DNA from 2 places in the Thalassotalea piscium genome. Region 2 is predicted to be linked to the other one. Evidence: riboswitches for the same ligand, from Rfam matches in the RefSeq annotation. Region 2 holds a riboswitch; the other holds the start of a gene.

Region 1 (7,936 bases), 1.8 Mb from region 2:
TATGGAGCATTGAAATAAACAACGCACTGTTACTGACCGTATCTTTCAAGCTAATTGTCTCATTTACCTCAGGTTAAAATACACCTTCAAACATGGTGCTAATAATATTGCCTTCACCATTAACAACATCTGCTTGGTTAAATTGTTCAAATGCTAAATATAGCCACTGTTTGTCCATGGTTACGTTATACTTGTCTAAATACCATAACCCATTGATTAAAAGCGATTTTAATAAGTAACGCGTAACCCTTTGTTTATTGATACTGATTAATTTTGTAGTTAAATACGCTTCAATATTAGTTAATGTTACTTGTAGATCAGTAGATTTAACTAGGTTGTTAATTGCGATCATCATACCTAAATCATATTCAATTTCAGCATAGCAGCAGCACTCAAAATCTATCAAAGTCGGATTAACTCTCTGTGTTTCAGTTATCAAAACATTCGTAAAATTTAGATCACCGTGGCACAAAACATACGACGCATTATCGATTAGCAACTCATCTATTAATATCGATTTAAGTAATACTTTTTGTGATGCGCTTAAGTTAATCCTATGCGTAAAAAAGCTAAGAATAGATGAAAAATTTAAAGGGCTTATCAGCTTTGAATCTATAAGTGTTGTTTGAAAACTTAACATCGCCTCTATCGTTAATGTGACTTTTTTGTCAATAGCCATTACTTTATTGGCTAAGTTACCACCTTTTAAATACGGAGTGACTAGCCAATGTACATCATGGTAAAGCAATTTTAGTGTAGAAGGGTTATCAGTGGTCAAGTGAAGCACTTCTTTTTCTATAGCGGCAAAATGTGTATTTTCAGAGTCAAAATACTTTGCAAAATATACATCATTTTTATCGCAATACACTGCGAATGTGTCTTGACTGTACCCTGTTGCAATAGGAATAACATTGCTAATATGTTTATCTTTGAAAAACACTAAATTTTGTAGTGTCTCCATAATATTAATCAAGTTACCCTACCCTGTGCTACTAGCATAATTAGTAGGTTCCTCGGTGATGTTTAAAAGTCTGCGCCATTTGAAATAACCATAAGTAGCAAACACAACAAAAAAACCAAAAAGAAACGCTGTAGGGATTAATGCCTTTTCAATATAAAGGTAAATAGAAACAAAATCGATAGCGATCCAATATAACCAGTTTTCAACAACCTTTTGTGTAACTAAATACGTAGCAAATAACGCAAATATGGTAGTAACTGCATCTAAATATGGGAAATGCGTTGGTGTGAAATTTGCCATCAACCAACCTACTAATAGCGAAATAACACCACAGATAAGTATGGCCTTAATATGAAACCCTATTGTTTTTTGGTTAATTGCTAGTAACGGTTTTTCGTTACCATTAGCTGTATGTTCACGCCAACATATCCAACCATATATCGCCATGGCAAAATAATAGACCTGTAATAAGCTGTCAGACCATAAGTAAAACTCATAAAAGATCACCGTATATAATGTGGTACTAACCAGCGCGGCGGGCCAACACCATATATTATTATTCGCTGCAAGAATTACATATAATAATGAGCTAATTACCGCAAGCCATTCAACTAGCGGTAAATTAGCATAATAATGAACAATATCAGCCATTAACTTTCAGCTTCTACTTCAGAACGGTCACCAGAGATGAATTTGCACACGAATACCGCGCTATCAATGGTTTGATGTACTAGCTTAACTTCTTCCATTACATGCTTTACCGCTAAGTCATAGTCACCAAATACTTGAGTACTCATGCCATTAGTGACAACGGTTAAGCCATCAATAGCGCGCAATTTATGTATAAAAGCCCAAATATCTGTTTTAAATTTTTCTTGCGCTAATGGGTATAAGCTAATTTCAATTGAAATATTCATTATATTGCCTTCTGTCACGTTAATAAAAACTAAAATTGATAATCAAATGTAACGCCCAATTGTCTGGGGGCAGCATATCGTTGATATTTTTTAGCAGCCCAGCCAATGTCAGGCTCATTACCAAAGTAAAAGCCGCGTGTTGCAACTTTTTCATCGGCCAGGTTTCTACCCCATAAATAAATAGACCAATCGTTAGTTTCGTAACCTAAACGTGCATTAACTGTCGATGAACTATCTGCTTTCTCAGAATGACTATCCGAAAAATAAAAACCACTTTTCCCCGCAACATACGCATTAAAGAAAAAGCCAGAATCATTTCGATAAGTACCGCCAAAACTATAACTAAATTTGGGCGCATGCGCTAATTCACGATCTGATATATCAATGCTGCTCCCATACTTGTCAAAATAGGCGTACGTGTCATATTTTGCCCGTAAATAGCCCAGTGTAGAATAAAGAACAACGTCACTGGTTAACTGCCATGACACATCCATTTCCATACCATAACTTGAAGAGCTTGTTGCATTAGCCGTGTAAATTGTAAACTGCTGTGGTTTATCTGGATTTTGCTGTGAGGCATTAACTTGTTGATCTTGTCGATCCATAGAGAAAATAGCTAAACGTGAGCTCAAGCGTTTTTCAAAATATTGTGAGTCTAGACCGAATTCGTAATTGAGTAATGTTTCGGTCTCAAACTCTTTAAATTTAGCTAATTGTGTAGGAAGGCCCATGTTAAAACCACCAGCTTTATAGCCCCGCGCAACTCTGATATAGGCATTATGCTGATCATTAAGTTGTTTACTTAACGCAATATGACCGCCCCACATAGTTTCACTTGGGGAAAAGACATCTCCAATCCCACCGCTTAATGTAAAGTCGTTGTAGTCACTACTTCGTTTTTCAACTCGCAATCCAACTGAAAGCTGATAACCTGAAGTCAATTCACTGTCAAGCTGTCCAAACACTGCCAAATTAGTCGCTTTATAGTGTGCAAATATTGTGTCGGATGCCCAACCATTGTACATTTCTTCGGTAATGTTATCTTCTTCGAGTCGACTTACATATATTCCTAGCAACCAATCCGTTGTTTGAGCAAATAATTTATTGTTATCTTTATTGCTAAAGCGAAACTCTTGCGATAATACGTCGCGTTCCGCTTTTTTGTCCCAAAGGTAATCATACACACAAGCAATCGTATCATCGTATTCGCCATTACCATTTTCATCGTATTCATCAAGGCACTCTTTACTTGCCCAATATTCAGGATTTGCCCAGTCTCCGTCATAAGCATGCTGATGATCTGTTGTGGTGAAGCTCGAAATAGCAGTTAAGTCAATTGTATCAAAGCCTGTATATTCAAACTTTAAAGCACTACCAATAGATTTTTGATTATCAACACCTGGTACATCAGTTAGTGTTTGAAAACCGTTATTGTCTAGCGTCCATGCATCAAAACCGTTATCCATATTAGCGAATAATAAGGTAAATTTGATCGCCAATTCATCGGTAAGTTGCGCATTAATTTTAATTTTGCCCGTTAGTTCATCAATATTATTAGTGTCATCTTTGTCTAAAAATGAATTATTGCTATAACCATTTTGCTGGTGATGCTCTAAACTTACTCGGTAATTTACATTAGAAGATAATGCTCCGGAACTAAAGCCTGATAAAGTCAGTAACTGGTCATCACCGAAACTGGAAGTTATTCCGTGCTCTGCAACATCGGTAGGTTCATTCGATTGAACATAAATAAGACCGGCTAACGCATTTGCACCAAAACGAGTGCCTTGTGGGCCTCTTAATACTTCTATTTGGCTAACATCATATAAATTTGCGGCCATTCCTAAGCCAGACAAATCAATATCATCAACAATAAAGCCAACGGAAGCGTTAGGAGCGCCATTATATTCAGAACGCTCTCCAACGCCTCTTATTTGAAAATACTTTGGTCTTGATGTTCCGCCAGCAAAATTAACATTTGCAATACTTGATAATACGTTATCAAAGTGCTGAACACTTTGGTCTTGAAGTTGTTGCTGATTAATGACAGCGATACTTGTTGGTGTTGCTGCTAATGATTGTTTTTTGAAGTTTGACGTTACTGTGATCTTTTCAACGGCTTGCTCGGTAGATTGCGCAAATGAAACGGGGGTGAAAAGTGAAACAGTAATGGCAATTGCTAATGAAGATTTTTTGAATGTCATGTTTATCTCAATTGGTAAATACACATTACTGGCATAAGATAAAAAGTGTGATCCATTATTCTGTTATAAGAATATAGAAAACACTAACCATTCCTACGCCAGAATTATCCGGGTCAGGTTCAAAGGGTTTGCAAATATCACATCTCAGCCCGTTACAAAGTAAACTTAGTAAGGACACCCCTTGGTTCGTGCAGCATATTATCAATATTTGGTTAAATGTACAGCCTTTGTTGATAATACGGTTAATTACCTATTGAGATACTTAAATAACAACAGAATTATTATACATCTTACAGGTCAAGCATTTTACCTAATGGTTGACCACCGACTAAATGCATATGAATATGATAGACCTCTTGTCCACCATGTTGATTGCAATTCATAATCAATCGATACCCATCTTCGGCAATACCTTCTTCTTTTGCCAACTTTTTAGCAACAGTAAACATTCGGCCCATAGTTAATTCATCACTTTCTTCAATATCGTTCGCTGTAGGTATTAACTTATTGGGAATAATTAAAATATGCGTATTAGCTTGCGGTGAAATATCACGGAATGCAGTCACTAGCTCGTCTTGATACAACAGTGGGGTTGGTATTTCTTGTCTTACAATTTTAGAAAATATGGTTTCTTCAGCCATAATTAACGCTCCATAAATGATAAAGAAGTATTGCTATTAAAACACAAAAGCAACACTCCTTTATGTATAAGTTAAGCGGTTACTGATTTTAATGCTTCAGTACCCTTTTTTGTATAACGCTTTAGCTCTTCAACTAACATGTAATTAACTGGAATAAGCACTAAGGTGATAAAGGTCGCAAAGATAATTCCAAAACCAAGAGATACTGCCATAGGAATTAAAAATTGTGCTTGGGTAGCCGTTTCAAAAAGTAACGGCATCAAACCAAAAAATGTGGTTAGCGATGTTAACATAACGGGTCTAAAACGAGACTGCCCTGCTGTTAAAACAGCTTCCATTAGCGCCATACCTTGCTCACGTTTTTTATTGATAAAATCAACTAGTACTAAACTGTCATTCACCACTACACCAATTAAAGCCATTAAACCTAAAATACTCATAATGGTAAGGTCCATCCCCATAATCCAATGACCAAGTACTGCACCAATTGCACCAAAAGGAATAACCGACATTACAATTAACGGCTGAATATAAGACTTAAAAGGTATCGCTAGTAAGCAATAAATAATGAAAAACACGAACATGAGCCCAAAACCTAAACTACTGAAAGACTCAGCTTGCTCTTTAGCCTCCCCCTCAAAGGTATAGCTAACTCCTGGATACTTATTCATTAATTCATCTAAATACATTTTCAAATCAGCATTCAGTACGGTCATATTAGTCGCTGTTTTATCAACATCGGCGGTAACATTCACTGTTCTAAACCTATCTATTCGATTAATGGCCGATGGGCTTTTACCTGGATTAAATGTAGCTACGTGTGCTAATGGTACTTGTCCACCATTAGGCGTTTTTATTAGCATTTCACCTAAATTTGATAAAGATTGTCGCTCAGATAACGGATAGCGTAATATCACCCTAACATCATCACGACCGCGCTGAATTCGTTGAATTTGTGAACCGAAGAAGGCTGATCTCACTTGATTAGTAACAACTGATCTTGTTAGACCAAGAGCGTGCCCTTGATCAGTTAATTCGATTTGAATTTCTTCTTTACCATTAGATAAGCTGTCTGATATTTCAAAAGCAGTAGGATAAGTCGCTATTTGTTGGCGCACTTGAGCCGACACTTCTTTAAGTGTTGATAAGTCATTTGCACTTAATTGAATATTAATCGGATCGCCCCCACGTCCAATTTCAGCCCGAAAATTTAAACTTTCAGCGCCGGGCATAGTTCCAATTAGTTGACGCCACTCACTGACTAACTGCTGAGATCCTATTCCTGTTTCGTTTATATCGGCAGGTAATATTTCAAACATAACTCGGCCAGTTTCATTACGTGTAATTGCCATACTGTTTAAAATAATACTATTACCTTCTTCATCTTGGTATTTTTCTTTCAAGACATTAGCCGCATTAACCATGCGCTCAACATACCCATCAACAACGTCATAAGAGCTGCCAACAGGCATAGTTAACGTTGCTCTAACCACTTCACTTGGTATACGAGGGAAGAAGGTAAACTTTGCCCAACCAGAAGTAATAAAGGTTAAAATAAGTACAAACACACCAACAAATAGGGCCAGTGTTGTTAATTTATTCGATACTGCTTTTTTTAATATAGGGTAATAATATTTTAATATGGCATTTTCAAAGCCATCAGCAAAACGTTCTTGCCAAGCACTCAGTTTCGACTGTTTGGTCTTTTCACTACGTAGTTTCAAGCCTTTAAGGTGAGACGGTAATACAAACTTAGACTCAATCAACGAGAATAAAAGTACAGGTATAACAATAACTGGAATTTGCGCAAACATTGCCCCTCGCATACCTTCAATAAATGCCAAAGGAAGAAATGCCGCAACGGTTGTTAATATGCCAAAAGTAACTGGCACAGCCACTTCTTCGGTACCCTTGATTGCAGCTTCTAATCCAGAACTTGCAGTTTGGGTATGCCGGTAGATATTTTCACCAGTAACAATAGCATCATCAACTACAATGCCAAGTACTAGAATAAAACCAAATAAGCTCATTACGTTGATAGAAATCCCAAAGAAAGGCATCATAATAAACGCGCCCATAAAGCTTACGGGAATACCAATAAACACCCAAAAAGCTATAGATGGTCTTAAAAACAAGGTCAAGAGTAGTAAAACTAAAAAACCACCTTGCAAGGCATTAGTGATCAAGGTGTTGAGCCGGCTTTTAACAATTTCAGAGCTGTCTCGCCAATAACCAAGGTTAAACCCTTCAGGTAATGTTGCTTGTCTGTTGTCAATATATGCCTTAACTGCATCAGCAACTTCAATAGCACTTTGGTCTCCAATACGATAAACCTCGATCATTGCCGCTTGCTTGCCGTTAAATCGCGCTCTTAATGGTGTTTCTTCAAAGCCATCATTAACGGTGGCAATATCGCTCAATTGCAATAAAGTACCGTCTTCGTTTGTCTTAATGATAATTTGTTCAAACTCATCACGGCGGTATGCCTGACCTTTCGAGCGAACTAAAACGTCTCCGCCTTCTGTACGAACATTACCTGCGGATAAGTCTTGTGAACTCGCTTTTACTGCGTTAGCAATATCAGCTATGGTAATTTGATATTGGTTTAATTTATCTTGGCTAACATCGATATTAATTTCATAATTTCTCACCGCATCTAATGAAAGTTGTGTTATTTCAGGTAAGGTCATTAAGTCATCACGTACTTTTTCCGCAAATTCTCGGATCTCTTTTTCACTATAGATTGAAGAAACTGTAACCGAAATAACCTCTCTGGTACGTTGTAAAATTGAAGTGGTTGGTTTTTCCGCTTCTACAGGAAACGTATTAATGGCATCGACACGACTTTTAACATCTGACAATAGTTCGCGAACATCATAGCCTGACTCTGCCTCAATACGAACACGGGCTGAACCTTCAACAGATGTTGATGAAATATGCTTGATCCCTTCAAGATCTTGTACTGCTTCTTCTATACGGATGGAGACACCTTGTTCAACATCTTCTGGTGTTGCACCTCGCAGAGAAACACTTACATTAACTATATCAGACTCAAATGAAGGAAATACTTCTAGTGGGATATTGCCTTTTAATGAAAATAATCCTGATAAAAATATAGTGATCATTAACAAATTAGCAGCAACATGATTACGCGCAAACCAAGCTATCATAATTGTTCACCTTCGGCAGATTTACGTTGGTTGTTTTCACTTC
Region 2 (7,936 bases):
TCCATACCATCACCACTTACATGTGGTAAATAGCAAGCAATAAAAGTGTATTCACCGTAGTCAAAACGAGGTAACTCACCAAAGACTTCTATTTGTGCGTTTACGACATTTTTTGCCATAGCTGTAAATTTTTCTAAATCGGCATCTGTACCATCATGGTGTACGGCGAGTCTTATTATTTGGGTTCTTCCATCAGAGCTTACTTTCCATTCGCGAATTTGATGATCACTTAACTCTATTGGGCTATCTAAAAAATATGCGAGATTTGGTGCAGTAAAGTGATACTTTCCATCGCCTTTAGGTAGCTGTGTTGCAACTTTCCAATTAGCTTTAAAAGGCTGGAATTCAATAGAGATAGGCTTTTTTTCATGACCAGTTGCCCACATAAAACTAGCAGGGGCATTTAAGTGTGCATGGGTACGATCAATTTGTGCGTAAGTACCATCGCCACGGTCACCAAATAAGGTATAGGTTATCGTTACTTCACCATCATGGTCATTTATGTGCCATTGATATGGATTAGGTCGGGTAAACTGTAACGGTTGGCCTTGGCTATTTACCGCGCGAACATTATAGACATTTTTGGCGAACTCATGCAGAGCATATCTTCCGGGTGAAGAACGACTCATTTGCACTTCAAGTACAGGCGTTTGAATATTACTAAAGGTTACTGAAATTTGTGCTTCATGGTGTTCTGCGTTGTCAAAAGAAACCTGATATAAAGTGGTATCGTTGGCAAAAGCACAAGGGATAACAACCAGTAAGGCAAGGGCGAGTAGTTTTCTCATTATCCATCCTATGAATGATAAATTTTAAAGGGTAAAGTGTAGTGAATATCAGTGAGTGAATACAAGTAAAAATTGTATACATTTATGAGATACTAATTAAACAAAGCTAACTGCCTGTATTGAAAGGAGTTTGCTCCTTATTATTTTAAATATAATCAGAGGTAAATTTAATGAACAAGGTTCGAGAACTTATTAGTGTTACAAAAGCTTTTCCAGCGTCTGATGGTGCTGGCGTTAAGCTTACACGTTTAATTGGTAGCCCAGAGCTTAGTATGCTTGACCCTTTTTTATTGTTTGACTCCTTTGAGTCTAATAATGCTGACGACTATTTAGCTGGTTTTCCCGCTCATCCTCACCGTGGCTTCGAAACAGTTACCTATATGCTTGATGGTAAAATGCGCCATAAAGATAGCGCTGGGAATGAAGGGGTTATTACTAGCGGTGGTGTTCAGTGGATGACTGCCGGCAGTGGAATAATACATTCTGAAATGCCAGAGCAAGAGTCAGGCGTCATGCATGGCTTTCAGTTGTGGGTGAACTTACCGCAAGTAGCAAAAATGACAGCTCCAGCTTATCAAGAGTATGAGGCGAAAGAAATAAACCAGCAACATAATGATGACGGTGGAGTTGTTAAAGTTATAGCGGGAAGTACTGATCAGGCGACCCAAGGTGTGATAAAAAATGACTATGTTGTTCCCAGTTATATGGACATTGAACTACCAGCATTAGCTCAATTTACACAAAGGGTTGACGATAACGACAATAGCTTAATTTACGTTATTTCTGGTGAGATACTGGTGGGCGATAAAAAGCGAAAACTGGTAGACAAACAACTAGGGGTATTAAGCAAAGGAAGAGAAGTGCAGATAGAGGCAAATAAAAATGCTCGCTTTATTTTTTTATCAGCACAACCTCTTAACGAGCCAGTAGCACGCAGCGGCCCTTTTGTTATGAATACGCATGCAGAAATTGAACAAGCATACTTCGATTATCAAAATAACCAATTGATAAAGTAATTGTTATATTGAGTTATCTCGGGGTTACTAACCTTGCTATAACTCGATTGACGCTATTTTGCCCGAATGGCTAATTCAACATTAAATTGTGCGATACACTTTTTACAGATACAGCTTTTATGCTGTAACTCTGGCGGTATTTTTTCAAAAATAGTACTTGGAATTTGAGCAGAATAGCACCAGCAGGGTTCAGGCTGACCAAGCATACACTGATTTATATTTTGGCAAATTGGGCAAAGGTTAGCGTTAATTTCATCGGTTACTTTTACCATGGATTATTTTATGCTTCTAGGTGGCTATTATACCAATCTCACTAACTATGTGATCATTTCTACTGGCTAAAACAGTCAACTTCTGCGTTATTTATTTTATAATTATCGCTACAAGGATGTAGCTTATGTGGGCAATGCGGGAGCATAATTGCCCTGAACAACTAGTTATACCAATCTCACTAATTATATGATCATTTCTACTGGTTAAAACAATCAACTACTGCGTTATTTATTTTATAATTAGAACAACTAGTTATGAAAATAAATGCCTTGTATTTGACTGTTTTCACTGCGTATAAAATAGATCACATATTTAATGAAACTGGTATTATTAAAATAAATGCCTTGTATTTGACTGTTTTCACTGCGTATAAAATAGATCACTTACTTAATGAAACAGGTATTACTTGTGTGATTTCTTTACTATATAAGGTTAACTACTTTTGTTCAATTTCGCTATGCTAGGCGAGACTATTTAACCTGAGTTCGGGATAATGGATGTGCATAAAAACACTTAACATAATAGTTTACAGTGCTTTAGGTGACTTTTTATAAGTACTAGGTGCATTGTAACTCAACCAATGTTAAAAGTTTTGTGTGAATCAAGGCTGATTTATGTACCTAATAGCTGGCTATAAGTAGCAAATTATACGCAGATACACGCGAAAATCTTAGCTTTGGTGTACTTAGCTTATCCCGAACTCAGGTTATTTAATAAAGCAATAATCTCTTCTTCACAAATGGGTTTGGCAAACAAGAAACCTTGCCCTAAATTACAATTGTTTAATCGTAAAAACTGCTCCTGACTTTGTGTTTCAATGCCCTCGGCAATAGAGTTTAGCCCTAAAGCATCTGACAGCGATAATACAGCTTTGATAATTGCTTGTGTTTGGGGCTGCTCACTTAAATTTAAGATAAAAGAGCGATCAATTTTTAATGAATCAATCGGTAATTTTGATAATCGCTCTAATGAAGACTGACCGGTACCAAAGTCATCAATTGATATTTTTACCCCCAACGCTTTAAGGTGAGTGAGTTGATCAATCACAATATCGTAATCCATCATCACTACATTTTCTGTTACTTCTATTTCTAAAAACTGTGGAGAAATTTGATAAAGTGATAAGACCGCTTTAACATCTTGAAAAATGTTAGATTGTGAAAAGTGATGACCTGAAATATTGATAGCAATAGGGACACATACTTTTTTCTCAACTTGTAATTTATTGATCAAAGCGGCACATTTTTTTAATACGTAACGACCAATGTTAACAATAAGCCCTGCATTTTCGGCGATCTTAATAAACTCATCTGGTGATACAACCCCAAGTTCATGATGATGCCACCTCAGTAACGCTTCTATACCAACAATATCATAATTGGCCAAATTATACTTAGGTTGAAAATAGACTTTTAATTCTTCTGTTTCAATAGCTTGTTTTAAACAATGCTCTATTTTTAGTTGCCTTTGCATGCAATGTAAAAAATCTGCAGTATAAAACTGAACGCGTTTTTCGCCTGTTTTTATTGCGTGTAATGCCATGTCGGCTTGGTTAATTAACACTTCTGGGTCACTACTATTATCAGGAGCAATTGAGACACCAATGTTAATCCCTAAAAATAGCTCATGGCTTTGTACTGAGAAAGGGTCGATAAATGCTGCTAGTATATCGTCGAGCAAAGAGCTGAGAGCCTTAAGGTCATCGAAAGGGTAGATCATGATAAATTCATCACCACCTAGTCGACCTAAAAATATGTTGCTAATAACTGATTGTAGGCGTTTAACACCTGCTAACATTAAATGATCACCAGTTAAATGGTCATAAACATCATTTATCTTTTTAAATCCGTCTAGATCAATAAATACGACCGCACACTTTTTGTTACTAACGCTTAAATGAGCAACTTCGTCACGTAATTTTTGTATTATATTTAATCTATTAGGTAAGCTTGTTAGATGATCACACATTGCCAATTTTTGCATTTTACTTTGGCTGGCGATGTTGGTAGATAGATCTTCTATGGTATGAACAATGTAGCCGAGGCTATCTTCTGTTGATGCTAATCTTATCGAAGTTTGCGCGACAGGGATTATTTGCTCATGTTTATTCTGATACCATAATTCAGTTTTACTTTTGTTGGCACTTTGTATTTGTGTCCAAGTGCTTTTAAAAAATTGTTTGTTATGCAGAGAACAATAAAGCTTTTGTATACTTTCGCCTTTAAGTTCTTCAAGAGGGTATTGAGATAAGCTAATTGCTTTTTGGCTTGCTTCTACAATGAATCCATCAATATCGGTTAATATTACGATTTTATCGAGAGAATTAATTAGTGTAGCAAAAGTAGTATTGGGCTGACTTTTACTTTCTAGCGTATTAATTTTTTCAGACTGCCCATCCTTAGTTAGCCCTATTATGTCTTGAATAGCCATGATCCATGACTGTTCGAGATTAATCGAAGAACTCACAACTACAACCTAACAACAATTATGAGGTCATTTAACCCCAGAAAAATAGAATACAGAGTGTAAACCTTAATGACTTTAAATCAATTGTTTTATTATAAAGTGTGATAAAAGTACATTTGTAGAATTAATTATATAAAAATTATGAAGATAATTTATTTTAAATAAACTGTTCACGCTAATAAAGCCGCTTTGTAATTATAGGTTTACACTTTTACTCAGTTATTGACTATTTAACAGGAAATTTGAAAAATAACTTGGTCAATTGAGAATATATGCGACAATTTAACCAGTAATCACTACTTATGGTTTATTATGAAACTTTTAGTTCGTAACCTTTCACGCTCAACAACTGAACAAGAAATTCGTATTTTATTTACAGCCCACGGTACTGTTAATGAATGCACATTGGTATTAGATCAAGTAACGGGTAAATCTAAAGGTTTTGCTTTTGTTGAAATGCCAAATGAAAAAGAAGCTAAAAAAGCACTTGCGGCGCTGCATGAAACAAGGGTAGCAAGTAATCGTATAAGAGTTAAACTAGCGCAGTAAATTCGACTGCTTAAGCGATAGTGTTATAGCTCGTCACCTAATTCTTATAGAATTCTCCTTGCCTATGTTATTGGTTCTATATTAACATCACAGCTTCTTGTCGGAGTGCCATTTGGCTGAGATCGCGTAAGCGGGATCCGTAGAACCTGATTCAGACTAATATCTGCGAAGGAAACAAGGTAAAATTAACCCTACCTGAGATCTACACTCCGTCTTTTATATTTTGCTATGCTTTTGCATGGCCTCGATAATATTGAAAGGCTGAAAATGACTAAACCTACTCGTAAAGAAAACCGCCAAGCCGCACAGGCATTTCTTAAAAGCTGTGCGAATCAAAGCTTTCCTAATTCAGAAAAAATATACATTAAAGGCTTACTTCATCCGATAAGTGTTGGAATGAGGTCAATCTCGCTGTCAGATTCACTTATTGGCGGTACTAAAGACGAACCAATATTTTCACCCAATGAGCCGGTACAAGTTTATGATACTTCAGGCCCATACACAGACCCTAAAGCGGAAGTAAATGTACAACTGGGCTTACCTAAACTTCGCCAAACTTGGATTGAGGCACGAGATGACACAGAAGTGTTGGCTAATAATACTTCGGGTTATAGCCAGCAAAGGTTAGCAGACGAAGGGCTAGAGCATATTCGCTTTGAAAACTTACCGACAATACGTCGAGCTAAAGCTGGCGCAAATGTTACTCAAATGCATTATGCCAAGCGTGGCATTATTACCCCTGAAATGGAGTATATTGCTATTCGGGAAAACTTTAAGCGTCAACAGCTTGGTGATGAAAGCCTAAATCAACAGCATCAGGGTAAAAGTTTTGGTGCGAATATCCCTCAACAAATAACCCCCGAATTTGTTCGTAAAGAGGTTGCACAAGGGCGCGCAATTATACCTGCCAATATCAATCACCCTGAAGCTGAACCTATGATTATTGGTCGTAATTTTCTTATTAAAGTCAATGCCAATATTGGTAATTCAGCAGTCACATCATCAATAGAAGAAGAAGTAGAAAAACTCGTATGGTCAACACTTTGGGGGGCAGACACCGTAATGGACTTATCTACTGGTCGTTATATTCATGAAACCCGAGAGTGGATTATTCGAAACTCACCAGTGCCTATTGGTACTGTACCTATCTACCAAGCCCTTGAGAAAGTTAATGGGGTTGCTGAAAACCTTACTTGGGAAATTTTTAGAGACACATTAATTGAACAAGCAGAGCAAGGTGTTGATTACTTTACCATTCATGCCGGCGTGTTATTACGTTATGTTCCGATGACAGCTAAACGAGTCACGGGCATAGTGTCTCGTGGTGGCTCGATAATGGCGAAATGGTGTTTGTCACATCACCAAGAAAACTTTTTATACACACATTTCGAAGAGATATGTGAAATATGTAAGGCCTACGATGTTTCTTTTTCTTTGGGTGATGGGTTACGACCAGGCTCAATAGCCGATGCCAACGATGAGGCACAATTTAGTGAATTACGAACCCTAGGAGAATTAACTAAAATCGCTTGGAAACATGACGTACAAGTGATGATTGAAGGCCCAGGCCATGTGCCATTACATATGATTAAAGAGAACATGGAAGAGCAGTTAAAACACTGTGATGAAGCACCTTTTTATACATTAGGCCCGTTAACCACTGACATTGCGCCAGGTTATGATCATATAACATCGGGAATCGGAGCGGCCAATATCGGTTGGTACGGTTGTGCAATGCTATGTTATGTCACACCTAAAGAACACTTAGGCTTACCTAATAAAGAAGATGTTAAAGAAGGCTTAATTACCTATAAAATTGCTGCGCATGCAGGTGATCTTGCAAAAGGGCACCCCGGTGCGCAAATTAGAGATAATGCCTTGTCTAAAGCGCGCTTTGAATTTCGTTGGTATGATCAGTTTAATCTCGGGTTAGACCCACAACGTGCGCGTGAATATCATGACGAAACCTTGCCGCAAGAGTCAGGCAAAGTCGCGCATTTTTGCTCAATGTGTGGTCCGAAATTCTGTTCAATGAAAATAAGTCAAGAAGTCAGAGAATATGCTGCTAAGCAAGAGGGTGATATTGAAATTAAAATGCTTGATATAAAAGCTCAATTTGATGAAAAAGCAAAGCAAGGCATGCAAGAAAAGTCAGCTGAATTTAAAGCTAAAGGAAGTGAGCTTTACCATACGGCAAAGTAGGGGATATTTATGTCTAATATTGCAATTGTTGGTGCTGGCTTAATGGGGCGATTACTCGCGCTATTATTGTCGAAACAAGATGAAGGTATCATTGAACAGATTAGTTTATTTGAAAAAAACAGCTTGTTATCGGCAAATTCGACAGGGTTAATAGCAGCTGGCATGGTTGCACCTACCGCAGAATCTATTACAGCGAGTGAGCATATAATGCTAATGGGGCAACGTTCATTAAAGCTGTGGCCTGAATTACTTACTTGCTTAGCAATTGATAATGCTTGGTGGCAGTTAGGAAGTATTGCTGTCGCACATCCAAAAGATCATTCAAGTTTAGTTCATTTTAAACAACGACTTAAACTGCAGAAGTATGCGCTGAATGAGCATGCAGCAAGTGTAGAAGTTAATCATGCGCGCTTAACTGACCTTGAACCAGAATTGGCTAGCCGATTTCAGTATGGATTACTCCTACCAGATGAAGGTCATGTGGATAATTGCGCCCTTTATCAACAAAGTGCACAGTTGATAAAAGACAGTGATATTAATTTATATGAGCATTTAAATGTTGAATTAAAAGACAATAGTGTTGCACTACCCAATGGAGATCTGATCACTTTTGATTGGGTTATTGACTGTCGAGGACTGGGG

The links. A riboswitch is a leader RNA that binds a small molecule or an ion and turns the genes downstream of it on or off. The one in region 2 is predicted to bind thiamine pyrophosphate.
Region 1: it holds a riboswitch for thiamine pyrophosphate, as region 2 does, so the genes downstream of both, QUD79_RS07900 (TonB-dependent receptor) here and thiC (phosphomethylpyrimidine synthase ThiC) in region 2, are expected to answer to the same signal.

What each region holds. Positions count from the first base shown of each region.
Region 1 is NZ_AP027362.1:1,826,970-1,834,905, reverse strand. Features, by position in the region: gene QUD79_RS07915 (phosphotransferase) at 74-961, opposite strand; gene pnuC (nicotinamide riboside transporter PnuC) at 980-1,612, opposite strand; gene QUD79_RS07905 (hypothetical protein) at 1,612-1,878, opposite strand; gene QUD79_RS07900 (TonB-dependent receptor) at 1,908-4,082, opposite strand; TPP riboswitch at 4,156-4,274, opposite strand; gene QUD79_RS07895 (HIT domain-containing protein) at 4,373-4,723, opposite strand; gene QUD79_RS07890 (efflux RND transporter permease subunit) at 4,795-7,893, opposite strand; gene QUD79_RS07885 (efflux RND transporter periplasmic adaptor subunit) at 7,890-7,936, opposite strand, start outside.
Region 2 is NZ_AP027362.1:54,570-62,505, forward strand. Features, by position in the region: gene QUD79_RS00255 (M61 family metallopeptidase) at 1-788, opposite strand, end outside; gene QUD79_RS00260 (pirin family protein) at 959-1,804, shown strand; gene QUD79_RS00265 (cysteine-rich CWC family protein) at 1,858-2,076, opposite strand; gene QUD79_RS00270 (sensor domain-containing protein) at 2,768-4,543, opposite strand; gene QUD79_RS00275 (RNA recognition motif domain-containing protein) at 4,856-5,092, shown strand; TPP riboswitch at 5,184-5,283, shown strand; gene thiC (phosphomethylpyrimidine synthase ThiC) at 5,360-7,294, shown strand; gene QUD79_RS00285 (FAD-dependent oxidoreductase) at 7,304-7,936, shown strand, end outside.